DNA from 4 places in the Streptomyces sp. NPDC033180 genome. Region 4 is predicted to be linked to each of the others. Evidence: riboswitches for the same ligand, from Rfam matches in the RefSeq annotation. Region 4 holds a riboswitch; each other region holds the start of a gene.
The links. A riboswitch is a leader RNA that binds a small molecule or an ion and turns the genes downstream of it on or off. The one in region 4 is predicted to bind cyclic di-AMP.

Region 1 (7,046 bases), on a different contig from region 4:
GTGGCGGCGGGGGTGCGGGCGCAGGCCGTCTTGCGTGACGGGACGCTGGTGGACGACTTCCTCATCCGGGAGGGGGCACGGGCGGTGCACGTCCTGAACGCGCCCTCGCCTGCGGCGACGGCTTCTCTCCCTATCGGGCGGGCCGTGGCCCGGCGGGTGCTGGCGCTGCTGTAAGGCGGTCCCTGCGGGGCTTTCCCCGATCCCACCCCTTCCCGAACCATGGGGCTCCGCCCCCTGGGCCCCCGACAAGATGGCCTCAAACGCCGGCCGGGCTGACTGGGTTCAGCCCGCCCGGCGTTTGAGGACGGACTCGGCGGAGCCGGTGATGACGGCAACCAAGGCTCTCGCGCCAGAGCGACCCGCGGCGGAGCCGCAAACGTCACAGTCGGGAAGGGGTGGGGCTGGGGACTAAAATCACCCCCACTGTGCCTGAGTCGAACACCTCCCCCGAGCGCCCCCAAGCCCCCCGCCCGAAGGGCGAGCCCCGCTTCCCCGACGGCCCCGCCCCGGACCCCGCGGGCTCACACTTCGAGCGGCGGATCCGCAGCTTCCAGCCCCGCAGGAGCCGGGTGACCACAGGGCAGGCGGACGCCCTCCAGCGGCTGTGGCCCAAGTGGGGCCTGGACATCGACGGGCAGCGCACGCTCGACCTCGCCGAGCTCTTCGGCGCCGAACTCCCCGTCGTACTGGAGATCGGCTTCGGCATGGGCGAGGCCACCGCCCAGATGGCAGCGGACGACCCGGACACCGGCATCCTCGCCGTGGACGTGCACACCCCGGGCCAGGGAAACCTCCTCGGCCTCGCCGAGCGGAACGACCTCACCAACATCCGCGTCGCGAACGGCGACGCCGTCATCCTGCTCCGCGAAATGCTCACGCCCGCCTCCCTCGACGGCCTCCGCGTCTACTTCCCCGACCCCTGGCCCAAGGCCCGCCACCACAAGCGCCGCATCATCCAGCCCGACTTCCTCGACCTCGCCGCGCCCCGCCTCAGGCCCGGCGCCGTGCTGCACTGCGCGACCGACTGGGAGCCGTACGCCGAGCAGATGCTGGAGGTGCTCACCGCGCATCCCGCGTTCGAGAACACCCAGGCCGACGGCGGGTACGCGCCCCGCCCCTCGTTCCGGCCCCTCACCCGGTTCGAGGGCCAGGGTCTGGACAAGGGGCACATCGTCCACGACCTGCTGTTCCGCCGGACATCCGGCCAGAAGGAACCCGATACCAGCCACGAGGTCTGAGACAACGGCCACGCGGCCCGAGACACCGTCGCGGCCCACCCCCGTCCCTCGTTAGGGTCAACGGGTGGCCACCCCTTCTCCGCACCCGCACCCGATGCCCCCCGCAGGGCCCGCCGGGCTGCGGCACGCGCGCTGGTGGCAGCGGCGGGCGATACGCGCGGCCGCCCTGGTCACGCTGCTCGCCCTGTCGGGCCTGGTGATCCTGGCCCTGGTCAGGGAACAGACCGGCACCGAGGGCTTCCTGGTCGGGCTCGGCCTCGCGACGCTGCCCGTGCCGCTCCTGGTGGCCGCCTTCCGCTGGCTGCAGCGGGTCCAGCCGGGCCCCTGGCGGAATCTGCTGTTCGCCTTCGCCTGGGGAGCTTGTGCCGCCGCCCTCATAGCCATCGTCGCGAACAGCTTCGCGACCCGCTGGATAGCCACCGCCACGGCCGACCCCACCAGCGCCGACAACCTCGGCGCGACGGTCATAGCCCCGATCGTCGAGGAGAGCGCGAAAGCCGTGGCCGTACTGCTCGTCTTCCTCTTCCGCAGACGCGAGTTCACCGGCATCGTCGACGGCGTCGTGATCGCCGGGGTGACCGCCACCGGCTTCGCCTTCACCGAGAACATCCTCTACCTCGGCAGCGCCTTCGGCACCGACCAGCTCAACGGCGGCACCGGCCTCGCGTCCGTGACGGCGGCGACCTTCTTCGTGCGCGTCGTGATGTCCCCCTTCGCCCACCCGCTCTTCACCGTCCTCACCGGCATCGGCTTCGGCATCGCCGCCCTCAGCGCCGACCGGCAGAACTGGCGGCGCGTCCTGCTCCCGCTCGGCGGACTGCTCCTCGCGATGGGCCTGCACGCCCTGTGGAACGGCTCGGCCGGCTTCGGGGACTACGGCTTCTTCGCCGTGTACGCGACGTTCATGCTGCCCGCGTTCGGACTGCTCACCTGGCTGGTGATCTGGATCAGGCAGCGCGGCCTGCGCATCGTGCGCGCCGAACTGCCTGCGTACGCGATCGCGGGCTGGCTCACCGCGCCCGAGCCGTTCGCGCTCTCCACGATGCGCGCCCGCACGCTGGCCCGCGACTACGCCTCGTACACCCAGGGCAAGGCCGCGGCGCGCACGGTCGCCCAGTACGAGACGTACGCGACGTCTCTCGCACTCCTGCGCCACCGGGGGCGCCGGGGCCGCGCGGGCGCCGACTTCGTCGTACGGGAGCGGGAGTTGCTGCACGCGCTGTGGGAGCGCCGCGAGGCCGCGCGGCCCGCCCTGGCCTACGCGGCGCAGGCGGCGGCACCGGTGCTCGTACCGATGCCGCCGCCCTACGGGTACCGGCAGCCGTACCCGCACCCCCAGCCGCAGCCCTATCCGCAGCAGCACCCTTACGGGTATCCCTACGCCCAGCCGGCGATGCCCTACCCGGCGTACAACCCCTACCGCGGTTAGGCGGAAGCCGCCGTCAGGGCCGACACCTCGGCCTCCGTCAGTTCGAGCTCCCCCACCGCGAGCAGCGCGGGCAGCTGCTCGACCGTACGGGCCGACGCGATCGGCGCCGCCACCGTCGGCTGCGCCGCGAGCCACGCGAGGGCCACGGTCGCGAGCTCGGCGCCGCGTGCCTGGGCGACCTCGTCAAGGGCGGCGAGCACACGCAGGCCACGGTCGGTGTCCAGGTGCTTGCCCGCGCCCTCGGCCCGCGCGCTTTCGACCTGCGCACCCGGGCGGTACTTGCCGGTCAGGAAGCCCGAGGCGAGCGCGTAGTACGGGACGGCGGCCAGGCCGGAGCGCGAGGCGACCTGCTCCAGCGGGCCCTCGTAGGTGGCGCGCGAGACGAGGTTGTAGTGCGGCTGAAGGACCGAGTAGCGCGCGAGGCCCTCGCGGTCGGAGAAGTCGAGGAACTCCTGGAGCCGCTCGGGGGTGACGTTCGAGGCGGCGATGGCACGCACCTTGCCGGATGTCACCAGCTCGTCGAGGGCGCCGATGATCTCCTCGACGGAGACGGTCGGGTCGTCGTAGTGCGTGTAGAAGAGGTCGATGTAGTCGGTGCGCAGGCGGCGCAGCGACTCCTCGACACCGGACTTGATGGTGTTCGCGGACAGGCCGCTGAAGTCGGCGTGTGCGCCGACCTTGGTGGCGAGCACGACGTCGGAGCGGTTGCCGCGCGCGGCGAGCCAGTTGCCGATGACCGTCTCGGACTCGCCGCCCTTGTTGCCGGGCACCCAGGCCGAGTAGACGTCGGCGGTGTCGATGAAGTTGCCGCCCGCGGCGGTGTAGGCGTCGAGCACGGAGAAGGACTGCGCCTCGTCGGCCGTCCAGCCGAAGACGTTGCCGCCCAGGGCGAGCGGGAAGACCTCGAGGTCGGACGAACCAAGCTTGCGGAGAGAAGTCATACGGGGCTCAACGCCCTTACGGACCGCAGCATTCCGTAGAGCGGGATGCTGATTCCATCCGCGTACGGACATCGGCCATCGGGCAGCGGACAGCGGGCATGCCCAACCGGCAGCCCTGGCGTCGGGGGGTTGTCGCCAGGACCGCCGGGGTTCTGGGTCACCTCAGAGGGACTGGCCCTTGCCGCGCAGCCACGCCGCAGGGTCGACCCCGGTGGAGTCGCCGCCCGGGTGGACCTCCAGGTGGAGGTGGGCCCCGGTGACGTTGCCGGTCGCGCCGACACGGCCGATGGTCTCGCCGGTGGTGACCTTCTGGCCCGCGCTGACGTTCATCGAGGACTGGTGGCAGAACCACAGCTCGGTGCCGTCGTCGAGTTCGAGGATCGTGCGGTAGCCGTACGCCCCCGCCCAGCCGGCCTCCTTGATGGTGCCGGAGTGGATGGCCTTGATGGGCGTGCCCGTCGGGGCCGCGAAGTCCAGGCCCGTGTGGTAGCCGGAGGACCACATGGAGCCGGGCTGACCGAAGGTACCGGTGAGCGTGTACGACGCGACGGGAAGGGTGTAGCTCTTCGCGAGCTTGGCCAGGCGCTCCGCCTCGGCCTTGCGCTTGGCCTCCGCCTCGGCCTTCTTCTTCGCGGCGGCCTTCTCGGCGGCGATCTTCTTCTCGGCCGCGGACTGCTTGGCGGCGGCCTGTTCGGCGGCCTGCTTGACGGCCGCTTCTTCGGCCGCCTTCTGGACCGCGTCGTCCGCCTGGTCCTGCTGGTTCTCGGCCTGCTCCATGATGCGGGCGCGCAGTGCCTCGCCCGCGTCCGTGGTGCCCTGCTCGGCGTCGGTGGTGCTGACACCGGCGGCGCTCAGGGGCGCGGCGGCCACCGTCACGCCGTTGTCCGCGGCGGCGGAGTCGTTCGAGTCGTCGGATATCAAGGACCCCACGCCCGGAAGCGACTTGGCCTCCGGCAGCTGGTCCGTGACGGCCGACAGGTCCGGCATCTCGATGGCCACCGGGGGCTTGCCGCCCTGCGCGGTGGCGATGCCGCCCGCGCCGACGGCGGCGATGACGCCTACGCCCAGAACCGTGGAGCTGCGGGCGAGCCCGCCGCCACCCCGCTTGTGCACGCGGTGCCTGCCGCGGACGGGACGGATGGACTCCTCGGTGGGATTCCATTCCTCCCAGGAAGATTCATCGTCGTACCCACCGAAATCGTCGTCGTTCGGTACGTACACGCCTTGGGGGGCAGGGCGGTTGGACGCCACTGGGGCGCACTCCTTTCCTTCCTTCTCGCCTACCGGGTTAGCTGACGGGTTCGGAGCAGGAAGGTCTCCTACGAACATCTGGCACGGATGCACAGATGCCCGATTCACCCCAATTAGTGGTTCCCCGGCTCCCTTTCGGGATTAGGCGCGTGCGCGCGGAGCCGACTCGAGTGACGGCTGGGACGACCGCGCTGCGTTATCGAACGTTAATAGACAGCGGGGTCGTATTCCAAGCTGTTCCGACTGATCGTTAACGACTTTGGCCCGTACTTATCGGGACACCGGGGTCTGGAACGGGGCGAGTTGACCCCACTTCTTCACACACCGGAGCTTCACATCGCCTTGACAGTACGTCAGTTGTTATGCGGAGTGGGGTCTTTCAGTCACGGCCGGTGACATCGGCCGCCGCACCGACGCCGGCATCGCCCGTCACCGACGGCCGCCGCACCGCGAGCAGCGCCATGTCGTCGGTCCCCCGGCCCCCGGTGTGCCGCCGCACTTCCTCGACGAGCGTCGCCAGGAGCGCGTCGGGGCCGTGGGGCCCTGGGAAGATCCGGCCGCCGAGCCGGGCGGCCGGGTTGTAGAACTCGCCCCGGATGTCACGCGCCTCGGAGAGCCCGTCGGTGTAGAGCAGCAGCATCGCCCCCGGCGGGAACTCCGCCTCGTCCGCGCGGTCCGGCCAGGCGCCCAGTTCACCCATCCCGAGCGGCAGCGCGGGCTCGGTGGCGGACAGGACGCACAGCCGACCGTCGCCGCGCAGGAGCAGCGGCCCCGGGTGCCCACGGTTGATCAGACGCACCGGACCGTCACCGTGCGGGATCTCCGCGAGGACAGCGGTGGTGAACCCCTCGAAGGCGTCGAGCCCGTCGCGCCGCGTGCCCTCGCGCGCAAGGGCACGCTCCAGGCGCTGCGCCACGGCCTCCAGCGTGACCTCCTGCTCAGCGGCCTCCCGGAACGCCCCGATCACGACGGCGACGGCCGCCACCGCGCCCATCCCCTTCCCCCGGACGTCGCCGACGATGACGCGTACGCCGTGCGGAGTGTCCTGCACGGCGTACAGGTCACCGCCGATGAACGCGTCGGCCTCCGCGGCCTCGTACCGCGCCGCGACATCGAGACCCCCGATCCGGGGGTCCGGCTGCGGCAGTACGGCGCGCTGGGCGGCCTCGGCGATGGAGCGGGCGGAGGCGAGCTGTTCGTCGCTGCGGCGTACGACGCGGTTGATGAGGACGGCGAGGACGACGACGGTCACCACCGTGATCAGTTCGGTGACGGCTTCCACGTCGGTGGTGGTGGCGTTCTTGAAATGCAGGGCGAGCACGGCGGCGCAGGAACCGACACCGATGAGAGCGGTGCTGATCAGCGAGTAGAAGGGCGCGGCGACGAGCGGGGCGGCGGTGAAGAGGGGCACGGCGGTGAACCGGGGAGGGGTCGACGCGTCGTAGACGATCCCGACGACGATGAGCAGCAGGGGGAGAGCCCGCACGAGCGCCCGCTCGTGCCGCACATCGGGCCCCTTGCCGCCGCCCCCGCCGCTTCCTCCTCGCTGCCCCACTCACTCAGGGTTCCCGCAGCGGCGGCGCGGGGCGACCGGTGTGGGCCGACCGGGTTACCGGCCCGGTGAAGGCGGAAAACACCGAAGGCCCGGATCCATTTCTGGATCCGGGCCTTCGGTCTTTAGTAGCGGGGACAGGATTTGAACCTGCGACCTCTGGGTTATGAGCCCAGCGAGCTACCGAGCTGCTCCACCCCGCGCCGTTGAATGCAACTCTACGCCATCAGGGGGAGTGAAAGCGAACCGGTTGAGAACCACCGGCGAACGGAGACCCCCGAAGCCCCGAAAGGCCTCCGCCCCCGCTCAGGCGTTCTCCGCGTGCGTCAGCGTCTCCCAGGCCACGAACAGGTCGTCCGTCCCCTCGGACCGCTGCCGGAGCGTGAGCCTCTCCGTTTCCGGCAGGTCCAGCTGCAGCCGCTCCCGCAGGTGGTTGAGGCCGACCTCGGTGTCGGGCCCCATGTCACGCCGCACCTTCCCGCCGCACAGCCAGTCCGGCGCCTTGGCGCCCAGCTGGTACCTGGAGTGGAATTCCAGCGCGGCCCGCAGCCGCTCCTTGACCTCGCCGTACAGATCGACGCCCTGATGCCAGGCGGTCTCGGCGATGTGCGCGGTGGCGGCGAGCGAATAACTGG
Region 2 (7,046 bases), on a different contig from region 4:
TTGACCGTGCAGCACGGTGGCCCGCTCCAGGTCGATGCCGGTGAGTGTGCTCCCTTGTCGTATATTCCGGACCAGGCTGGGTTTGATCCGTTCGGTCGCGGTCTTCAGCAGGCCGCCGAGCGCCAGATGGAACTGCCAGGCGCGGAAGGTGCGGAACACCTCGTCGGCGCCGGACAGATCGGGGCACGCTTCCTCGACCGCGCACCCCATGTCGGCGAAGGCCGTGACCGCGGGCGCGAGCACGTCCCTGACCTCACGGTCGACCGGCACCGCCCCTCCCAGGTCCGGCGACCAGGCGATCCGCAGCCTTCCCAAGTCCCGGTCAAGCGACCCACCGAACGCGCTTCCCGGCGTCTCGAGGGCGATCGGTGAGCGCGGGTCGGGCCCGGCGACGACGGACAGCAGCAGGGCCGCGTCGGCGACCGTGCGGGCCATCGGCCCCTGCACGGTCATCGTCGACCAGGGCGCGGTGTCCGGCCAGCTCGGCACCCGGCCCGGCGAGGGGCGCAGGCCCACCACGTTGCAGAACGACGCCGGGTTGCGCAGCGAACCGCCCATGTCGCTGCCGTCGGCCAGAGGATGCATGCCGCACGCGAGCGCCGCCGCCGCTCCCCCGCTGCTGCCGCCCGCCGACCGCTGAGGGTCGTACGGATTGCGGGTGGCCCCGAAGAGCGGGTTGACGGTGTGCGAACCGGCGGCGAACTCGGGCACGTTGGTCTTACCGATGGTGATCGCCCCGGCGGCGCGGATGCGTTCGACGATCAACTCGTCCCTGTCCGGGACGTTGCCGGCGAGGAGCGGCGTCCCATAGGTGGTCCGGACGCCGCGGGTGTCGTGGGTGTCCTTGTGGGCGACGGGCAACCCGTGCAGCGGGCCGAGCGGCTCGCCGCGCGCGGCGGCCTCGTCGGCGGTGCGCGCCTCGTCGAGGGCGCGCTCCGCCACCAGGGTCACCACCGCGTTCACGGAACCGTTGACCTGCTCGATCCGCTCCAGGTGCGCCTGGACGACCTCGCGGGCCGACAGCTCCCGGGTGCGGATTCCGGCGGCGAGTTCACGGGCGGTGAGGTGGACGAGCTGGGCTTCGGGGCTCATTGGACGACACCTTCGGCTCGGGATGGGAGATCACGACGATGCGGAGCATGCCCACGTCGTCGCGCCATCTCACCCGAACGTTACGTACGTCCTGTACATTTTTTACAGGAGCCTTGGGGAGCAGCCGACCCCGGCAGAGGAGAGACGTGCCATGAACCGACCGTTCGCCCGCTATGTCCTGCCCGAGTTCACCGAGCGCACCAGCACGGGGCAGCGGACCCTCGACCCGTACTCGAAGCTCCTCGAGGAGCGCATCGTCTTCCTGGGGACGCCGATCGACGACACGTCGGCCAACGACGTGATGGCACAGTTCATGCACCTCGAATATCTGGCGCCCGACCGCGACATCGCGCTCTACATCAACTCCCCCGGCGGCTCGTTCAGCGCGATGACCGCGATCTACGACACGATCCGGTTCGTCTCCTGCGACGTGGAGACGACGTGCCTGGGGCAGGCAGCGTCGTCGGCCGCCGTCCTGCTGGCCGCGGGGACGCCCGGCAAGCGGTTCGCGCTGCCCGGCGCCCGGGTGCTGATCCACCAGCCCTCGCTCGCCGAGCCGGTCCACGGCCAGACCTCCGACCTGGCGATCCAAGCCGACGAACTCCTGCGCACCCGCGCGCAACTGGAGAGGCTGCTCGTCCAACACACGGGCCAGAGCGCGGAACGCGTCTCGGCCGACATCGAACGGGACAAGATCCTCAGCGCGACCGAGGCAGTTGACTACGGCCTGGTGGACCGGATCATCGCGAGCCGCAAGTCGTCCCTCCGCACCCCGGGCGCGGGGTGAAGCGCCGATGCTGCCACCCGAACTTCCTCCGCTGCCCGCGCTCACCCGCGCCGAGGGCGAGTTGATCGACCGGTACCTCGAAGTGATCGACCTGGTGGGCCGGATCAACCCCGCCCGCGCCTCGGACACCTACGGCGGGCTGCGCGCCGCCCAGGCCCTGGTCGGCAGCGCGACCGCCCTGCGGGACGCGCTGACGCTCATGCACCAGCGGGGAGAGAGCGCCGTGCACGCAGCGACGTTGGCACGGGCTCTGCGGGTCCTCGACGGGGAGCGGCGGGCCGGGCGGGTCACCGTTCCGCCTCCGACAGCGTCCTGAGCACCCGTCATCCAGCGGCCCGGAGTCCGATGCGTCCCGGGCCGATCTCAAACGAACCAAACGGGCTACCTCGTTCGGCGTAGACAATCGTCGTTATTCGGGCCGTCTGCAGTTGCGTCAGATGTGTACGCGGGGGCCGGAATTACTTGTTCCGGTGCTGGTCGAACGATCGTCGGGTGCCGTTCCCGGACCCCGAATCCGACCTTGTCCACCCGAACGGTTCAGCCGTGAGGAGCCTCACAAAACGCCGTTTCGGCTCGGAATTCGCGCCCTTGACGGGTCAAGATCCCTTTCGACGACAAGCCCCCGCCGCAGCGGCGGGGCGGTCCGGGCGGACGCCGAGTCCTGCCGCCGCCCGGATGACCGGTCGACATCGGTGCATTGGCAGGAGTGGAGGACCCAGGCATGACGGGTCGGTCCGGAAAGTCCGGACGCAGGCCCTTGGGGTGAAGCCGCACATCGCGGCCGGGCAACTTTGTCAGCCCGAATCCGACAGGTCATCCTTCACAGGCGGTTGACGAAGGGTTGCGCATGACCGCGCTGAATCATGTTCCGTCGCTGCTCACCAGGGCCGGTTCCGTATCGGCCCTCACGCTCGCCGTCGTAGGCGGCACGCTCGTGGCCCCAGGGCTCACGTCGGAGGCAGAGGCGGCGACTCACGGGACGAAGGCGCTCAAGATCGCCGCCTCCAAGAAAGGCTCCCCGTACGGCTACGGAGCGACGGGGCCGAACCGGTTCGACTGCTCGGGCCTGACCCAGTACTCGTTCAAGCGCGCGGGCAAGAAACTGCCGCGCACCGCCGGACAGCAGTACAACAAGACCCGCCATGTCTCCGCGTCCAACCGCACCCGCGGTGACCTGGTCTTCTTCCACTCCGGCCGGAACGTCTACCACGTCGGCATTTACGCCGGCAAGGGCCGGATCTGGCACGCTCCCAAGTCGAACACCGTGGTGCGGCTCGAGAAGATCTGGACGAAGAGCGTCTCCTACGGCCGGGTGCGCTGATGGCCCGTCACTGACCGCCGGTCACCGGCCCGTCCGGGGGCGGTGGCGGCGGCCGCACGGCCGCCCGCCACCGCTCGCCCGGCCCTCCGCTCGGCGTGCCCGCCAGGCGTGGGGCACCTCGACGCGGATACTCGTGCGCCATGGCCGAAAACAACAGTCCCTCCACCGCAGGCGAGCCGCCACGCAACGAGACGCGCTTCGAACGCGCCGATCGCAACTTCGCGGAGATCCTCCAGGAACTGCGGGTCACGCAGGCCGGGGTGCAGATCCTCTTCGCGTTCCTGCTGACGCTCGCTTTCACCGAGCGCTTCCCCTCGCTCGACACGGTGCAGCGCGCCACCTACGTGACCACGCTGCTGCTCGCCGTCCTCGCCGCGGCGTTGTTCACCGCTCCGGCCGCCGTGCACAGGTCGCTGTTCGGGCAGCGCGCCAAGCCGCTGATCGTGCGGGTGTCGTCCCGCCTCGCCGGCGTCGGTCTGGGGGTCCTGGTGTTCGCGGTCTCCGGCGCCGTGCTGCTGGTCGTCGACGTGGCGGTGGGCAGGACCGGAGGGATCATCGCGAGCGCGGGCACGCTGGTGGTGTGCGCCGGCCTGTGGGGCCTGCTCCCCCTCCTGGTGCGCGGCGCGGCGGACAAGGGCGAGGACGGGAGTGGGGGCGACGAGGGCACGGAATCGGACACGTCGCGCGGCGTCAGGCCAGCAGGGCCTCGGTGAGGAGCACCAGGCCGAGCACGCTGAGCGCGACGCCCGTGCCGCCCTCGATGGCACGGGCCGTGCGCGGCCTGCGCAGCCACCGCCCGAGCCGGTCGACCAGGAGGGCGACGACCGGGAACCACACCAGGGCGAGGGCCACGATGATGGACGCGAGCAGCAGGGTCCTCGGCATCGCGGGGCTGCCCGCGGGCACGAACTGGGGCAGCACGCTGAGGAAGGTGATGGGCGCCTTGGGGTTGAGGGCGTTGGTGAAGAAGCCCTGCCGCAGGCTGCCCCCGGCCGCCGCCTGCTCCGCGCCGTCCCGCGCACCGAAGCTCTCGAGCGGACGCGCCGCCGACCGCAGCGCGCGGTAGCCGAGGTACAGCACGTAGGCCCCACCCGCGGCCTGCAACGCCCGGAACAGCGTGGGAACCGCCGCGAGGACCGCCGCGACCCCGGCCACCGCGAGCGCCGTGTGCACCAGGAGCCCGCCCGCGACACCGACCGCGCAGATGACCCCGGCACGGCGGGAGGCGAGGGCGTTGCGCACCACGACGGCGAAGTCGGCGCCCGGCATGGCGACCATGCCCGCGGCGACCCCGGTGAAGGCGACCAGTTGTGCGTCCATGGCTTCCAGCCTGCCGTTCTTCTGCCTTCAGCAGGTATGTGCAATATCCTGGGTCTGCCTTAAGCAGGCCTTTAGCCCCACGACGACGGACCGCTCCAGCGCCCGTCGGCTCCTGTACCGGGAGAGACCATGTACGACCCGACGCGGCTCGCCGCACTGGTGGCGGTCTCCGAGGCCGGGTCGATCACCCGCGCAGCCGAGCGCCTCGGCTACACCGTGCCCGCCCTCTCCCAGCAGCTGGCCAAGCTCGAGCGGGAGGCGGGCACCGCGCTCCTGGTCCGGCATCACCGCGGGGCGCGTCTGACCGGCGCGGGTGAGCTGCTGCTCGCGCGGGCCCGCCGGGTCCTGGACGAGATGGAGCAGGCCCGGCACGAACTGGCCCGTCTCGCGGGTCTTTCCGGCGGCAGGCTGCGCGTGGGCACCTTCACCACCGCCGGGATCCATCTGGTGCCGCCCGCGCTGACGGCGTTCCGCCGCGCACATCCGGACATCGATCTGACGGTACGGGGCTATGAACCGCCGCTCGGCGTCGCGGCCGTGGCGGCGGGCGAGGTCGACCTCGCCCTCACGCATACGTACGAGCCTGCGGATCCGGTGCCGCTGCCCGCGTCCGTGACGGCGGAGCCGATCCTGGTGGAGGAACTGGTCCTGGTGACCGCGCCTGGGCACGCACTCGCGAACTCCCCCTCACGGCTGCCCCTGACCGAACTCGCCGGGCAGCCGCTCATCAGCATGGCGCCGACGCATCCGCCCCGGCAGGGCGTGGAGTCCGCGCTGGCGCGGGCCGGCGCGACGCCCGCGGTCCTGGTCGAGACTCCGGGCTACGCGCTGGTGTGCGCGCTGGTCAGCGCCGGGCTCGGCGTCGCCGTCGTACCGGAGATGGTGGCGCGGACGGCTGCGACGCCGGTGGGGATGCGGCCGCTGGAGCCGGGCAGCCTGCGCCGCACGATCTCCGTCGTCCACCGCACCGACGAGTCGCATCCGGCGGCGGACACCTTCCGGGCCCTGCTCCGGGGGGCCTTCGGACGCTCAGCGGGGTGAGGGCGAGGCCGAGGGTGCCGTTGCCTCACCGCGGACCGGCGCGGTCCACGGCAGCGCGATCCAGACCGTCTTGCCGCCCTCCGCTGTGGGGGTGACCGACAGCCTGCCGCCGCACTCCGTGGTGAGCCAGCGGATGATCACCAGGCCGCGGCCGTTGTCCTGCTGGACGGCCGCGGGCAGCCGCTTGGGGTAGCGCGGGTGGCTGTCGGTGACGCCGATGCGCAGCTGTTCGTCCCGGTCGAGCTCGATGTCCACCCGGAAGGTGGGCGACTGGCCCCGGGTGTGCTGGACGGCGTTCGTGGCGAGTTCGGAGACGATGAGCCGGACCGTGTCGGCCGCTTCGGTCTCGCCCGGCAGGCCCCACTCGGCAAGGACGCTCAAGACGTATTTCCGGGCCGCGGAGACCGAGGCAGGATCGCTCGGCAGGGTGACGGATGCTTCCTGAAGGTCTGCCATGGCGACGTTGTCCCTTTCCCACCGGGCTCGGCTCCGACTCGTAGCGGAAGTAACGAGGACAGTCCCGGAATGGTGCTTCGCGCCAGCCTGCCACTCTTGGGCCCCTCACAGGTGGCCATCCACCAGGATGTGCATATATCTGTCGCTCGAAGCGGTGAACTCTGCTACGAGAGACCGTATTTGGGCGCGAGGTCGGCGCTTCCTCTACTGTCGCCCCTGAGCGGCCCTGGGAAGGCCGAATAGGAACGCTCCGTCGGGAAGGAGACGGACATGCGGTACGGTCCCGCGGTGCGCCGTCGGAAACTCGGCGCCGAACTGCGCGCGCTGCGCGCGCACGCCGGGCTCACCAGTGGCCAGGCGGCGGACCGGGTCGGGTGGCATCAGTCGAAGGTCAGCCGGATCGAGACGGGGCGTAGCAGCGTCAAGGCGGCCGACGTAGGACTGCTGCTCGATGCGTACGAGGTGCGGGACCCCCAACTCCGCCAGTTGCTGGTGGCATTGGCGGGCTCGGACGACGACGTTGGTCGCCGCCACTGGTGGCACGCCTATCGCGAGCTGCTGCCGCCCGCCTACCGCGACTTCATCAGTCTGGAGTCACAGGCCTGTCGGATGCGCACCCTGGAGACCACCGTCGTGCCGGGCCTGTTGCAGACGCCGGACTACGCGCGTGCGGTGACGCGGGCCGCGCTCGACGGACTGCCGGACGAGCAGGTGGACACGCTGGTGGAGGTGCGTCTGGCCCGTCAGGACGTGCTGCGCACGGCTCCCCCGCTGCGATTGAGCGTGATCCTTGACGAGGCGGTGCTGCACCGGCCGGTGGGCGGCAGCCAGGTGCTCGCTGGTCAGTTGAAGCGGTTACTGGAAGCCGGACAGTTGCCCCATGTACGACTTCAGGTGCTGCCATTCGCCGCCGGAGAGCATGTGGGACTCATCGGGTCTTTCGTTATCTTCTCATTTCCGAACATTGCTGATCTGGATGTGGTTGTTCTCGACCACTTGACGAGTAGCCTCTACCTCGAACGGAAAGAA
Region 3 (7,046 bases), on a different contig from region 4:
TCTGGTACACGATCCGGCGGTGCACCGGCTTCATGCCGTCGCGGGCGTCCGGCAGGGCGCGCGAGTAGATGACCGAATACGCGTACTCGAGGAAGGAGCCCTGCATTTCGTCGACGACGTCGATGTCGAGGATCTTCTCCTCGAACGACTCGTCGGGCTGCGGGGTCTTCGTGCTGCGGCGGGCCATCGCTGCTGCGGCTCCTTCACGGTGTCTGCCAGGGCATCAACAGGATCTGACGCCGACCATCAACGGGATCTGACGCCGACCATTGTGGACTGTCCCACTGACAACGCCGACCACGACCCGGACTTCGACCCTGACTACGCCGAGTGCGGAGCGGGAACTTCGCCGGTTGTCAGCACGCTTGCATACAGTGGCGGGACTGGCAGAATTTCCAGTTTTCAGCGATCGAAGGGACGTACATGCCCATGGGTCACACGGCCACAGCCGAGGCCGGCTCCGGCGGCCTGACAGCGACCGAGCACCGGCTGGCCAACGGCCTGCGCGTGGTGCTCTCCGAGGACCACCTGACCCCGGTCGCCGCGGTCTGCCTCTGGTACGACGTCGGCTCGCGCCACGAGGTCAAGGGGCGTACGGGCCTCGCGCACCTCTTCGAGCACCTCATGTTCCAGGGCTCGAAGCAGGTGCAGGGCAACGGCCACTTCGAGCTGGTACAGGGTGCGGGCGGCTCGCTCAACGGCACCACGAGCTTCGAGCGCACCAACTACTTCGAGACCATGCCCACACACCAGCTCGAGCTGGCCCTGTGGCTGGAAGCCGACCGCATGGGCTCGCTGCTCTCCGCGCTCGACGACGAATCCATGGAGAACCAGCGGGACGTCGTCAAGAACGAGCGCCGCCAGCGCTACGACAACGTTCCGTACGGCACGGCGTTCGAGAAACTGACCGCCCTCTCGTACCCCGAGGGCCACCCCTACCACCACACCCCGATCGGCTCCATGGCCGACCTGGACGCGGCGACGCTGGAGGACGCGCGGCACTTCTTCCGTACGTACTACGCGCCCAACAACGCCGTCCTGTCGGTCGTCGGCGACATCGACCCGGAGCAGACCCTCGCCTGGGTCGAGAAGTACTTCGGTTCCATCCCCTCGCACGACGGCAAGCAGCCGCCGCGCGACGGCTCGCTGCCCGACATCATCGGCAAGGAGCTGCGCGAGGTCATCGAGGAAGAGGTCCCGGCCCGCGCCCTGATGGCGGCCTACCGCCTCCCGGAGGACGGCACGCGCGCGTGCGACGCGGCCGACCTGGCGCTCACGGTCCTCGGCAGCGGCGAGTCGTCCCGCCTCTACAACCGCCTCGTGCGCCGCGACCGCACCGCCGTGGCGGCCGGGTTCGGCCTGCTGCGCCTCGCCGGAGCCCCCTCGCTCGGCTGGCTCGACGTGAAGACGTCCGGCGACGTCGAGGTCCCCGTCATCGAGGCCGCCGTCGACGAGGAGCTCGCCCGCTTCGCGGAAGAGGGCCCCACCGACGAGGAGATGGAGCGCGCCCAGGCGCAGCTGGAGCGCGAGTGGCTCGACCGGCTCTCCACGGTGGCGGGACGCGCGGACGAACTGTGCCGGTACGCCGTCCTGTTCGGTGACCCGCAGCTCGCCCTCACCGCCGTCAAGCGCGTCCTGGACGTCACCGCCGAAGAGGTCAAGGCGGTCGCGGCGGCCCGCCTGCGCCCCGACAACCGCGCGGTGCTCGTGTACGAGCCCATCGCCCCTGAGGCCGACGAAGCCAACGACGAGGACGAAGAGGAGGCGGCGAAGTGAGCGAGGCCGCAACGATGCAGTTCCACCCGCAGCCCCAGGCGGGCGCCGCACGGCCGTGGGCCTTCCCCGCGCCCGAGCGAGCCACCCTGGACAACGGCCTCACCGTGCTGCGTTGCCACCGCCCCGGCCAGCAGGTCGTCGCCGTGGAGGTCCACCTGGAGGCGCCGCTCGAAGCCGAGCCTGCGGGCCTTGACGGCGTCGCCACGATCATGGCGAGGGCCTTCAACGAAGGCACCGACAAGCACTCCGCCGAGGATTTCGCCGCCGAACTCGACCGCTGCGGCGCCACCATGGACGCGCACGCCGACCACCCCGGTGTCCGTGTCTCCCTCGAAGTCCCGGTCTCGCGCCTCCCGAAGGCGCTCGGCCTGCTCTCCGACGCCCTGCGCGCCCCCGCCTTCGCGGACAGCGAGATCGAACGGCTCGTACGCAACCGCCTGGACGAGATCCCGCACGAGGCGGCGAACCCGGGACGCCGCGCCGCCAAGGAGCTGTCCCGGCAGCTCTTCCCGGCGACCTCCCGCATGTCGCGCCCCCGCCAGGGCACCGAGGAGACGGTCACGGCCATCGACTCGGCGGCGGTGCGCACCTTCTACGAGAAGCACGTGCGTCCCGCCACGGCGACCGCCGTGGTCGTGGGCGACCTGACCGGCGTCGACCTGGACGCCGTCCTCGCCGACACCATCGGCGCCTGGACGGGCGGTACCGCCGAGCCGCGTCCGGTGCCTCCGGTGACCGCGGACGACACCGGGCGTGTCGTCATCGTGGACCGCCCCGGGGCCGTCCAGACGCAGTTGCTCATCGGCCGCGTGGGGCCGGACCGGCACGACCGCGTCTGGCCCGCGCAGGTGCTCGGCACGTACTGCCTGGGCGGCACCCTCACCTCGCGCCTGGACCGCGTCCTGCGCGAGGAGAAGGGATACACCTACGGCGTACGGGCGTTCGGCCAGGTCCTGCGTTCCGCCCCGGACGGCAGCGGCGCCGCGATGCTCGCCATCAGCGGCTCCGTGGACACCGAGTCCACGGGTCCGGCGCTCGACGACCTGTGGAAGGTCCTGCGCACCCTCGCCGCGGAGGGCCTCACGGACGCCGAGCGCGATGTCGCCGTGCAGAACCTGGTGGGCGTCGCCCCGCTCAAGTACGAGATGGCGGCGTCCGTCGCGGCCACCCTCGCCGACCAGGTCGAGCAGCACCTGCCGGACGACTTCCAGGCCCAGCTGTACCGCCGGTTGGCCGAGACCGGCACCGTGGAGGCCACCGCCGCCGTGGTGAGCGCCTTCCCCCAGGACCGCCTTGTGACGGTGCTCGTCGGGGACGCGGCGCAGATCGAGGAGCCTGTCAGGGCGCTCGGCATCGGTGAAGTGAGTGTGGTCACGGGGTGAGTGCGGGGTGCGCGCGAACTGAGTGACAGTCAGGACATATCGGGACCCCGGTGGCGAGAAATCGCTACTGGGGTCCTCATATGTCCGAATTAGTATGGAGGTTACGTGTCTGACCTGTGGCGTGCGCTACAAAAGCTCTGATCCGTTTGTCGTTTGAAAGACGCCCCGCTTAGCGTCTGGTCCGGCTGTTCGTCATGCAGTACGCCGCGCCCGCGGCACCGGACAGTCATCGCCGAGTCCCCGTACGGCGCGAGCCAGGGGAGCCGGGGACCCACATGTCCCCTTGGGGTGAATCGGGAACCTCGCCGTGAGGTGAGGGACTCGTAGGAGACCTTCCTGCTCCGAACCCGTCAGCTAACCCGGTAGGCGAGAAGGAAGGAAAGGATCAGCCACTTCATGGCGTTCACCCGTGCCACCGGGAAGCACCGTCGCCCGAGCCGCCTCACGCGTACGACCGCGAACGTGGCGGGCGTCGCCGCCCTCACCACCACCGGTGTCATCGGGGGCCTGGCCGCTCCGGCGCTCGCCGCCGACGACGCGGTGACTCCCCAGCACACCGGCCTCACCCAGGCGATCTCCGTGGGCGACTCGCTCGCCCAGAGCGTCGACGCGCAGGCCGCTGCCCAGCAGCAGGCCGCCGACGACGCCGCAGCGGCCAAGAAGGCCGAAGAGGCCGCCAAGAAGAAGGCCGAGGAGGCCAAGCGCAAGGCCGAGGCCGAGGCGAAGGCCAAGGCCAAGAAGGAGCGCGAGGCCAAGGAGCGTGCCGCTCGCGAGGCCGAGCGCAAGCGCCTCAACAGCTACGTCTCCCCGATCACCGGCTCGTCCATCTCCACGGGCTACCAGACCGGTGGCGCCATGTGGTCCTCCGGCAGCCACACCGGTGTCGACTTCCACGCCGCGTCCGGCACCTCGGTGCACGCGGTCGGCTCCGGCACCGTCGTCGAGGCCGGCTGGGGCGGCGCCTACGGCAACAACGTGGTCATCAAGATGAACGACGGCACGTACACCCAGTACGGCCACATGTCGTCCCTCGGTGTCACGGTCGGCCAGGCGGTCACTCCGGGCCAGCAGATAGGCCTCTCCGGCTCCACCGGCAACTCCAGCGGCCCGCACCTCCACTTCGAGGCCCGCACCGGCGCGGACTACGGCACGGACATCGACCCGGTCGCCTACCTCCGCTCGCACGGCGTCAACGTCTGATCCCGGCCCGAACTCACGCGGTCGCACGCGGCGCACCTGATTCACCGAAAGCCCCGGCTCGTCGAGAGCCGGGGCTTTCGCCGTTCCCGTATCTCCTTTGGCCAAAAGTATCCCTGGATTTCGGCCGACCGTCGGAAATTCGGCCGCTCTGCAATAGAGTCCCCGGACAGGCGAACAGGCGTCGATCGACCGCGTTTCGCGGGGATTAAGGCGGAGGTCAGTCATGCGCATTCCCGCGCACTCGGTATGCACGGCCATCCGGGACGACATCGTCTCCGGTGTCTACGAACGGGGCGGCCGGCTCACCGAGGAACTGCTCGCGCGCCGCTACGGAGTCTCCCGCGTCCCCGTGCGCGAGGCCCTGCGCACCCTGGAGGCCGAGGGCTTCGTCGTCACGCGCCGGCACGCGGGCGCGTGCGTCGCGGAACCCACCGAACAGGAGGCGGCCGACCTCCTGGAGGTCCGCGCGCTCCTGGAGCCGCTGGGTGCGGCCCGCGCCGCACAGCGCCGCACGGAGGCGCACCTGAAGGTCCTGCGCGGCCTCGTCAGGCTCGGCCAGGAGCGATCCAGGCGCGGTCGGAGCGAGGATCTGCGCTCCCTGGGCGGCTGGTTCCACGAGACGCTCGCCCAGGCGTCCGGCAGCCCGGGCCTCACGGCACTGCTCACCCAGCTCCGGCACAAGATCGCCTGGATGTACGTGGTCGAGACGTCGGCCGCCCCCGCGGAGGCCTGGGCCGAGCACGCCGCGATCGCCGACGCGGTCGCTCGCCGGGACGCGGAACGGGCCCGTGCGCTCACCGCGCAGCACTCGGAGCGGACGGCCTCCGCGCACCGGCTGCGCTACGTGCGCAATCTCTCCGGTGTGAGGGGTTCGCAACATGCCGTAAACACGACGGGCCTGCGTCTTTAACAGAGGCGCCGTATACAAAGAAGTGCTATTCGGTGGGGCGTTGTTTCTGCTGCCCGAATTCAGTGCGCGGTGTGGGGGAAACAGGGCAGGGGATAGCAGCAGAAAAAACACTGAAGGGCCCGCCCCTATTTCGGGCGGGCCCTTCAGCGTATGAGTACCAGTCTTTACTAGACGGTCTCGGGGAGCTCCTCGAGACCGTCCGCGACCAGCTTCGCCAGACGGTCGAGAGCGGCGTCCGCGCCCTCGGCGTCGGAGGCGAGGGTGATCTCCTCGCCGCCCTGCGCGCCCAGACCGAGCACCGCGAGCATGGAGGCGGCGTTCACGGGGTTGCCGTCAGCCTTGGCGATCGTCACGGGGACGCCGGCGGCGGTGGCCGCGCGGACGAAGATGGAGGCGGGTCGGGCGTGAAGGCCCTCGGCCCAGCCGACGTTGACGCGGCGCTCAGCCATGTGTTGCTGCCCTTCCAGATGTCTCACAGTTGTCTAGACCAGTGTCTCATGCCGTCACGAGTGCTCCGCCGGCCGTTGGTCCGTGCCGTGCCGACCGATGGTCCGTGCCCCGTCGACCGTACGTCCTGGCGCCACGGGGCCCACGTCCCGCCTTCGACGTCTCCTAGCCTGCCCCGGCCAAGGCGCCCCCGCGACCCGTACCCTGGGCCCATGCAGACCCCGTCGGACCGGCACGCATACCCCTCCCACTGGGAAGCCGATGTCGTCCTGCGTGACGGAGGCACCGCCCGGATCAGGCCGATCACGGCCGAGGACGCGGACCGCCTGGTCAGCTTCTACGAGCAGGTCTCGGACGAGTCGAAGTACTACCGCTTCTTCGCGCCCTACCCCCGCCTGTCCGCCAAGGACGTGCACCGCTTCACCCATCACGACCAGGTGGACCGGGTGGGTCTTGCGGCCACCGTGGGCGGCGAGTTCATCGCCACCGTGCGCTTCGACCGCATCGACTCCCGCGGCATGTCCGCGAGCGCGCCCGCCGACGAGGCCGAGGTCGCCTTCCTCGTGCAGGACGCCCACCAGGGCAGGGGGGTCGCCTCCACCCTGCTCGAACACATTGCCGCTGTCGCCAGGGAGCGCGACATCCGCCGCTTCGCCGCCGAGGTGCTGCCCGCCAACACCAAGATGATCAAGGTGTTCACGGATGCGGGGTACCAGCAGAAGCGCAGCTTCGAGGACGGCGTCGTACGTCTCGAATTCGATCTGGAGCCCACCGACCGCTCGCTCGCCGTGCAGCGCGCCCGTGAGCAGCGGGCCGAGGCGCGGTCGGTGCAGCGGCTGCTCACGCCGAAGTCGGTCGCCGTGATCGGTGTCGGGCGCACGCAGGGCGGCGTGGGGCGCAGCGTGCTCCGGAATCTGCGGGAGGCGGGCTTCACGGGGCGGCTGTACGCGGTGAACAGCGCGTTCGAGGAGGAGACCGAGGTCGACGGGGTGCCTGCCCACCGCTCCGTGCGGGACATCGAGGAGACCGTCGAGCTCGCCGTCGTCACCGTGCCCGCCGAGCGCGTGCCGCAGGCCGTCGCCGAGTGCGGTGAGCGCGGGGTGCCCGGTCTTGTCGTGATCTCCGCCGGGTACGCGGAGAGCGGTCCCGAAGGGCGGGAGCGGCAGCGTGAACTGGTGCGTCAGGCCCGGTCGTACGGCACGCGCATCCTCGGCCCGAACGCCTTCGGAGTCATCAACACGTCGCCGGACGTGCGGCTCAACGCGTCCCTGGCCCCGCATCCCCCCGAGCGCGGCAGGATCGGCCTCTTCACCCAGTCCGGCGCGATCGGC
Region 4 (7,046 bases):
CCTGACCACCGAAGCCGTCCAGGCGTCCGACTACGTCATCACCATGGGCTGCGGCGACGCCTGCCCGATCTTCCCCGGCAAGAAGTACCTCGACTGGGCGCTGGAAGACCCCGCAGGCCAAGGCGTGGATTCCGTGCGCCCGATCCGCGATGAGATCAAGACCCGCGTCGAAGCCCTGATCGCCGAAATCGACGCCGTACCGGGCGAGTGAGGACGCCGGGGCGCCGGACTGCTGCCCTGCGCATGGGCTGTCGTGGCGACGGCGACTCGTCCGTCACCACGGGCACCACGGGCTCGTGCATCAGCACGGGCGCAGGTGCTCGATCGTGACGCGGTGTTGCTCGGCCAATCGCCGGGCGATCAACGAGCGATGGCAAGCCTCCGGGTCGCGCTCGACACAGAACAGCGCTGCGACCCCACCCTTCGACAGCGCCGACACGATCGGCGTGAGGTCGGCACTGTCGAGAATCTCGGCACAGTAGCGGCGGGTGTACTCGGGGGCGAGTTCGCGGCGCGAACGCTTGCCGACCCCCTGGCGATCGTCCTCGGCGTACTGGAGCCGGCGCAGCTCGGTGGTCGGCGCGAGCTCGAGATGGTGCTCGTAAGCGATCCGGGCTCGAGCGAGGGCCGCCTGCAGCCGGCGTGAGTTCGCCCAGGCGTATTCAGGTCCACGGACACCGCGGCGCTGACGTACATCGAGCAGCAGGCGGACGTCTGCACGCCGCAGGCGTCGCAGGAAGGACTCGGCGTCGAGGCCATAGACGCCGATCGTCACCATTCTGAGCACAGGCGATCCCCCATCTGTCGGCTCCTCGTGCCGGCTCGACCGGCACGAGGAACAGGGGCGGCGAGGTCGCTTCACGCGACGGCGGTTCCCTCGAGCTCGACCATCTGGCCGGCGATCGCCAGTCGCGTCACGCCGACCATCGTGGTGGTCGGCGCCACCCCGGCGGCGCCCAACTGCCCCGCCAGGACACCGTAGTGCTGGAACAGCAGGTCGACGTCGGTCGTGTGGACGTTGAGCCGGACGAGGTTCGCGAGAGACATGCCCGCCTCGCCGAGCACGGCCCGCAGGTTGTCGACACTCAGGGCCAACTGCGCCGCCATGTCGCCGTCATGTTGAGGCTTGCCCTCGTCGCTCATCGCGGTCTGACCGGAGATGTACAGGGTCCGGGTGTGTCCGGAGACGACCTCGCCCTGGTTGAACCCCATCTCCACCGACCACGTCACCGGGTTGACCGCCGTTCGTTCCACTGCCACGTCAGCTCCATTCGATGCATGGGGAGTACGTACGGCCTTCGGCTCGGTAGCCGCCGGCTTCGACGTCGTGTGGACGAGCCTCGCAACGAATCACGACACCCTTGGTCATGTATTTCGATAAAGTTCGCGCATGCGCGCCGACCGGTTGGTCTCGCTGGTGCTGCTGCTGCGTCAGCGCGGTCAGCTGACTGCGGACACACTCGCCCGCGAGCTTGAGGTATCCACCCGCACTGTCCTGCGCGACATCGAGGCGCTGTCCGCGGCCGGTGTCCCGGTCTACGCCGAACGCGGCCGGCACGGCGGTTTCGCCTTGTCGCCCGGGTTCCGAACCGAGCTCACCGGTCTGAACCACGAGGAGGCCCTTGCCCTGCTGACCGCCGGGTCAGGGCGTGGCGAGCAGACGTTCGGCCTCGGCTCGGCACTCGCCTCGGCCATGCGGAAGGTGGTCGACGCGCTGCCCGAAAGCCACCGGGCCACCGCGAGCGACGCGGCCAAGCGATTCCTCGTCGACCCGGACACCGACCTGCTCTCACGCCGGTTGACCACAGAGGAAGTACCCGACACCACCATGATCGAGGTCCGGCGCGCGGTGCTCGCCGGACGCAAGCTGCGCATCCACTACGCGGCCACGGGCCAGCCACCGCGGTGGCGCACGGTCGACCCGATCGGCCTGGTCACCGCGCGCGACCGGAGCTACTTGCTGGCCACGAGATCCGGCGAGGACCGCACCTACCGGCTCTCGCGGGTGCTGGCCGCCGAGGAACTCCCCGAACCGGCCCAGCGACCCAAGCGAGTCGATCTGGACCGGATCTGGCGGGACCGCTCCACGCAGTTCCTCTCCGGGGGCAACCACATCACGGCGCTCGTACGGGTCGACCCGACGCGGCGGGAGGAGTTGCTCGACACCGCGCTGGCCGTCCGCGCGGAAGAACCCGACACGGACGGCCGGCTGCGACTGGAGGTGACCTTCCAAGATCTACGACACGCCGAGTGGGCGCTGTGGCAGCTCAGCACGGACGCGGAAGCTCTGTCCCCGCAGTCGTTGCGCGCCTCACTGCGCCACCGGGCCGCGGCGATCGCCACCCGCTACGCAGACGCGTCCCGAGACTGACCCACCCCCCGACGGGTCGACGCCGAGCCGCGTCGAGCCCGACTCAGCAGCCGCCCACTGCCACGTGCCGGCTCACCTCCGGTCAGGTCGCGGGTGCGTCGAGAAGGTCGGTGACGAATTTGCGCAGGCGGCCTGCACCTACGGGCAGGACGCCATGGATGACCTGGGCGCCATAGGCGACGGCTACGCCGGGGCCGGCGTCGGTGATCCAGCGGCTGCGTGCCGCGTCGCGCAGCCACTCCGGCTCGCTGTCGTGCTGGTGGACGTCCGGGCCCGGTGAGTGCGGCAGCTTGTGGGTAAGTGCTGTGCCCGGCTGGAAGCCGTCTGCCTCGCCGGCCACCGCTCCGGTCCAGACGCCGTCGTGGGAGGTGGTCTCGACGTAGAACTCTCCGCCGGCGTCCGCCTCTTCGAGCACGACTCCGATACGGCCGATCCGGTGCGGGATAGTGCCGAGGGCGGGGATGCCGTCCAGGTGCGTGGGGACTCGGCCGCCGGAGGTCAGTTCGGTGTATCCCCAGTCGGCGCAGGCCTGGATGGACGGCATGGCCCGTTGGATGGCGGGCAGGGCGCGTTCGGTGGCGTGCCGCAGGAGCTCCTGGGCTGCTGGGGGGACGAGGACGACTTCGGCCTGGAAGCGGGGCGTCCAGCCGGTGGTGTGCTGCTCGTCGTCCATGATCTTGCGGAGCTGGGACAACTCCTCGGGTGTCAGGAAGTCCTCCACGGTCTGCAGGACGAGCGTTTCGCTGATGTGGATCACGGGCTCTCCTTCGCAGGGGAAGCTACGGCTACTTCGCCCACCCTCCTGAGAGACGATGACCGGGTCCAGCGAGCGCGTCGGGCGCATCGGAGCATGCCTTGTCGCCTTGCGCGCCGTCGGCTTCCCCCTGTGCTGCGCCCACCGACGCCGCGTGTCCGCCAAGGTGTTGAACGCCGTCCTGGAATGACCCCCTGCCCCGCTCGGGGTACGAAGCAAGGGGTCGCTGCGCATCTGCCCCTGATCCGTGCCGGGATGCACAGATCACCCGGTCGGCGCAGCGTCCCTTCGGTCGGTCCGCTACGGTCGGTCCGTGATGATCCATTCCGGCGGGGCGCGCAGGCTCGGCGTGCCGGTCCCTCACTGGGGCCTGACGCACTTCCTCCTGGACGGCCACCACAAACTGGAGGCCGCGGCCGCAGTCGGCCGGCCGGTGCAGCTCCTGTCGCTCCTGGCCCTGGGCGAAGGCCTGGCCACGTCCGAAGACTGCGCCCGGCTGCCCGCCCTGCGCGCTCAACTCCGCTCGCCCCGAACGCCCGGCGCCTGAGCCCACGCCGAATGGATCACGCCTGCCGACGCACACCCGGGCGAACGTCCGCGTGAACACCGACACCACACCCAGGTAACTACCCAGTGTGCACTATCAGTTCGGTCAAAAGACGGCCCGCAATTGGTTGGAGCCGCCCCGATTTCCTCTCACCCCCTCCCCCACACATATGAGTTGCTGTAACCGCTCAGGTCATTTGCTTGGCTCATGGGGGAATTGTTGGTGCATTCCCATCCGCCTGCGGTCCGGCGCGCTCCCGCCCCCCCCTCGCCGGGACGGCGTCAGCCACAGGGATAGGGTCGATGCCATGACATCCGATCGGCCCCAGACGTTGGCCATGGCGTTCCTGGAATCTCAGGAGATAACGACGACGGACTGCCGCCGGTGCGGCACGGAGGTGTCAGGCGTCAATGGCCGCTACGCATGCGGGGTGTGCGGATGGGTCAACAACTGGACTGAGGGCCACAACGAACTACCCAGCGGCGACAGCGACATTTAGCGTCGTGACAGCTCGCAGCCATGTCCGGCTTGCCCGCAAAACATCCTGTTTCAAGCGATTAGTGGCGCATATAAAGCCCCGCCCTTATTGCGGGACACTCACACGAAATGGCGTAATCCGATACGCCGTCGAAGCGCCTTCAAGTCCGGCCCCCAAACAGTGGAATGGGTCACACCGCCAGTTCGGGACCCCAGGGCAGTCACTGAGCGCATTTCCGTTCTGCGCAAACAAAGTTGGGGCTTTTCGATCAAAGAGGGTGAGGGGTTCCGGTCACCTGGGACGGTCCTCGCGCATTCCCTATTCGAATTCAGCTCTTGTTCCGTCCGGTCTTTCTCGCTTAACGTCACCCTCAATCCGGATGGAACGCCGAATCCTGCCGCTGTCCGGAAACCCTTCCCATCAATCACTTACGCCCGGCAGGAGCGGGGGACCCAGGTAAGCCGCCGTTCCGGATTCCGGAACGGCTCGGGGTGAAGACGCATGCGCAGTGCGACCGGACATCTCCCGTCCGAACCCGACAGCTCACCTCGTAGGCGACGGAGAGGAATTCGTCATGCCTGCAAAGGGTAAGCACCGCCGTCCCAAGTCCAGCTCCCTCAGCCGGGGCATCGCCGCCGCGGGCACAGGCGGGGCCGTGCTCGTGCTCCCGGTGCTCGGCGCGACCGCCGCCGGCGCCGCGCAGGCCGCTCCGGCCGCCAAGCCCGCCGCCGCCCCGAAGACCTACGTCGTCGCCGCGGGCGACACCCTCTCCAAGATCGTCCGAGAGCACTCGCTGAGCGGCGGCTGGAAGAAGCTGTACCAGGACAACCGCGACGCCCTCGGTGGCGACCCTGCACTGATCCACCCCGGTCTCGAGCTCACCCTCGGCGAGAAGGCTCCGGCCGAGCGCGCGGACCGCTCCGAGCGCAAGGACGCGCCCGCCGCCAAGCCCGCCTCCGCCCCGGCGAAGAAGTCGTACACCAACGACCTCGACGGCTGGATCAAGGAGTCGCTCGACATCATGGCCCAGCGCGGCATCCCCGGCTCCTACGAGGGCATCCACCGCAACATCATGCGCGAGTCCTCCGGCAACCCGCTGGCTATCAACAACTGGGACTCCAACGCCGTCGCCGGAACCCCCTCCAAGGGTCTCCTGCAGGTCATCGGCCCCACGTTCGACGCCTACCACGTGCCCGGCACCTCGCTGGACAGCTTCGACCCGGTCGCCAACATCACCGCCGCCTGCAACTACGCGGCCGACCGGTACGGCTCGATGGACAACGTCAACGGCCCGTACTAGGCCGCATCCCCTCTGAGCCCCGGCCCGCCAGGTGTCCGGGGCTCAGGCCTGCCTGCGGCCACGCACCGCTACGGATTCCGGCGGGCGCGCTGACGAGGCATCAGCCGGTCCAGGGACAGGGCGCCCGGCCCGGTGAAGACGAGCAGCAAGAACGCCCAGCAGTGGAACGCGGCGACCTCTCCGCCGTTGTCCAGGGGAATCAGCCCCTGGGACGCATGGGTGTCGAAGTACGCGTACGCCATCTCCGCGGAACAGAGCAGGGCCGCCGTACGTGTGCCGAGGCCGAGCATCACCAGCGTGCCGCCCACGAGTTCGTTGACGCCCGCGTACCAGACGGGCCATGCGCCCGGAAATGCATGGGCCGTCTCCATGTGCAGGCCGGTCGGACGAAGGTGAGAACCGCTCTGCCGTCCTCACCTTCACCCGAGGCGTCCCCGCCGCGCGTCGTACGGCTGATGGCGGCTGTCCTACTCCCTGGGTAGTACGAGTTCGCCCTCTGCCCGGCCAGGTCAGTCGTCGATGCCCGACCGCTCCACCCCCGCCACGATCCACCGCTGGAAGAACAGGAACACCACGAGCAGCGGCACGATCGACACAGCGGCCGCGACGAAGAGTTCGTGCAGTCTGATCACCTGGGATGTGGTGAACGACGACAACGCCACCTGCACCGTCCACGCGTTGCGGTCCTGGCCGATGACCAGCGGCCACAGGAACGAGTTCCACGCGCCGATGAAGACGATCGTGCCCACCGCGGCGAAGACCGGCCGGGAGTTGGGCACCACCACCCGCCAGTACGTGCGCCAGTATCCGAGCCCGTCAACGCGCGCCGCGTCCTCCAACTCCCGTGGGAATCCGAGGAAGTACTGCCGGAAGATGAAGCACGCGAAGGCGGAGAACAGAGTCGGGACGATCAGCCCGCGCAGCGTCGACACCCAGCCGAGCGACGACACCAGGACGAACGTCGGCACGAAGGTGACGGAGGCCGGGACCATCAACGTGCCGAGAATCGCGTAGAACACCTTGTTCGCGTGGCGGTACGGGATGCGGGCCAGGCCGTAGCCGGCCAGCGAGGCCAGCAGCAGCGTGCCGACCGTCGTCGCGACCGCGATCAGCGAGGAGTTGAGCAGAGAGCGGGCGAACGGCACCGACGTGTCGTCGAAGAGTTCCTTGATGTTCCCCCACCGCAGCGAGGAAGGGAAGAATGTCCACTCGGGCGAGGTGATGTCACTCTCGGACGACAGGCCGTTGCGTACGAGGAGGTAGAAGGGGATCAGGAACAGGAGCGCGAGCGCGATCAGCAGCGAGAGCCGCAGCGCGCGGCCCGCCCTGACCCTCGCGTCGTCCCTCGAGTGGTCTCTCATTCCGCCTCCTTCCTGCCGAGCCCGAACCACTTCGCCTGACCCACCGTCACCACCGCGATGATCAGGGCGAGCAGTACGGCGCCCGCGCTGCCGAGGCCGAGGTTCTGTCCCTGGCCCAGTGCCGTGTAGTAGAGGTAGACGAGTGGGGGTCTGGCGTAGGGCGGGTAGCCGCGGGAGTCCGAGAGCAGGTTGTAGAACTCGTCGAATGCCTGGAAGGCGTTGATGACGAGCAGCA

Region 1: another riboswitch for cyclic di-AMP. It lies ahead of ACZ5WE_RS10780 (M23 family metallopeptidase); the one in region 4 lies ahead of ACZ5WE_RS07460 (LysM peptidoglycan-binding domain-containing protein).
Region 2: another riboswitch for cyclic di-AMP. It lies ahead of ACZ5WE_RS23750 (C40 family peptidase); the one in region 4 lies ahead of ACZ5WE_RS07460 (LysM peptidoglycan-binding domain-containing protein).
Region 3: another riboswitch for cyclic di-AMP. It lies ahead of ACZ5WE_RS28215 (M23 family metallopeptidase); the one in region 4 lies ahead of ACZ5WE_RS07460 (LysM peptidoglycan-binding domain-containing protein).

The regions. Positions count from the first base shown of each region.
Region 1 covers NZ_JBVIPU010000003.1:17,754-24,799, forward strand. The annotation lists gene lhgO (L-2-hydroxyglutarate oxidase) at 1-174, shown strand, start outside; gene trmB (tRNA (guanosine(46)-N7)-methyltransferase TrmB) at 426-1,238, shown strand; gene ACZ5WE_RS10770 (PrsW family intramembrane metalloprotease) at 1,303-2,667, shown strand; gene ACZ5WE_RS10775 (aldo/keto reductase) at 2,664-3,608, opposite strand; gene ACZ5WE_RS10780 (M23 family metallopeptidase) at 3,771-4,859, opposite strand; cyclic di-AMP (ydaO/yuaA leader) riboswitch at 4,871-5,017, opposite strand; gene ACZ5WE_RS10785 (PP2C family protein-serine/threonine phosphatase) at 5,239-6,414, opposite strand; tRNA gene ACZ5WE_RS10790 (tRNA-Met) at 6,541-6,614, opposite strand; gene ACZ5WE_RS10795 (alginate lyase family protein) at 6,718-7,046, opposite strand, start outside.
Region 2 covers NZ_JBVIPU010000009.1:57,215-64,260, forward strand. The annotation lists gene ACZ5WE_RS23735 (amidase) at 1-1,092, opposite strand, end outside; gene ACZ5WE_RS23740 (ATP-dependent Clp protease proteolytic subunit) at 1,244-1,879, shown strand; gene ACZ5WE_RS23745 (hypothetical protein) at 1,887-2,195, shown strand; cyclic di-AMP (ydaO/yuaA leader) riboswitch at 2,551-2,723, shown strand; gene ACZ5WE_RS23750 (C40 family peptidase) at 2,727-3,200, shown strand; gene ACZ5WE_RS23755 (DUF6328 family protein) at 3,341-3,913, shown strand; gene ACZ5WE_RS23760 (LysE family translocator) at 3,891-4,520, opposite strand; gene ACZ5WE_RS23765 (LysR family transcriptional regulator) at 4,650-5,561, shown strand; gene ACZ5WE_RS23770 (ATP-binding protein) at 5,550-6,017, opposite strand; gene ACZ5WE_RS23775 (helix-turn-helix domain-containing protein) at 6,288-7,046, shown strand, end outside.
Region 3 covers NZ_JBVIPU010000012.1:152,084-159,129, reverse strand. The annotation lists gene ACZ5WE_RS28230 (DNA gyrase/topoisomerase IV subunit A) at 1-187, opposite strand, end outside; gene ACZ5WE_RS28225 (M16 family metallopeptidase) at 424-1,776, shown strand; gene ACZ5WE_RS28220 (M16 family metallopeptidase) at 1,773-3,158, shown strand; cyclic di-AMP (ydaO/yuaA leader) riboswitch at 3,379-3,542, shown strand; gene ACZ5WE_RS28215 (M23 family metallopeptidase) at 3,555-4,358, shown strand; gene ACZ5WE_RS28210 (GntR family transcriptional regulator) at 4,582-5,268, shown strand; gene ACZ5WE_RS28205 (HPr family phosphocarrier protein) at 5,436-5,717, opposite strand; gene ACZ5WE_RS28200 (bifunctional acetate--CoA ligase family protein/GNAT family N-acetyltransferase) at 5,928-7,046, shown strand, end outside.
Region 4 covers NZ_JBVIPU010000002.1:172,688-179,733, forward strand. The annotation lists gene ACZ5WE_RS07430 (arsenate reductase ArsC) at 1-211, shown strand, start outside; gene ACZ5WE_RS07435 (DUF488 family protein, N3 subclade) at 302-778, opposite strand; gene ACZ5WE_RS07440 (RidA family protein) at 859-1,254, opposite strand; gene ACZ5WE_RS07445 (helix-turn-helix transcriptional regulator) at 1,391-2,371, shown strand; gene ACZ5WE_RS07450 (hypothetical protein) at 2,454-3,128, opposite strand; gene ACZ5WE_RS07455 (hypothetical protein) at 3,439-3,672, shown strand; cyclic di-AMP (ydaO/yuaA leader) riboswitch at 4,566-4,722, shown strand; gene ACZ5WE_RS07460 (LysM peptidoglycan-binding domain-containing protein) at 4,725-5,450, shown strand; partial or broken gene ACZ5WE_RS07465 (DoxX family protein) at 5,519-5,821, opposite strand; gene ACZ5WE_RS07470 (carbohydrate ABC transporter permease) at 5,960-6,811, opposite strand; gene ACZ5WE_RS07475 (carbohydrate ABC transporter permease) at 6,808-7,046, opposite strand, start outside.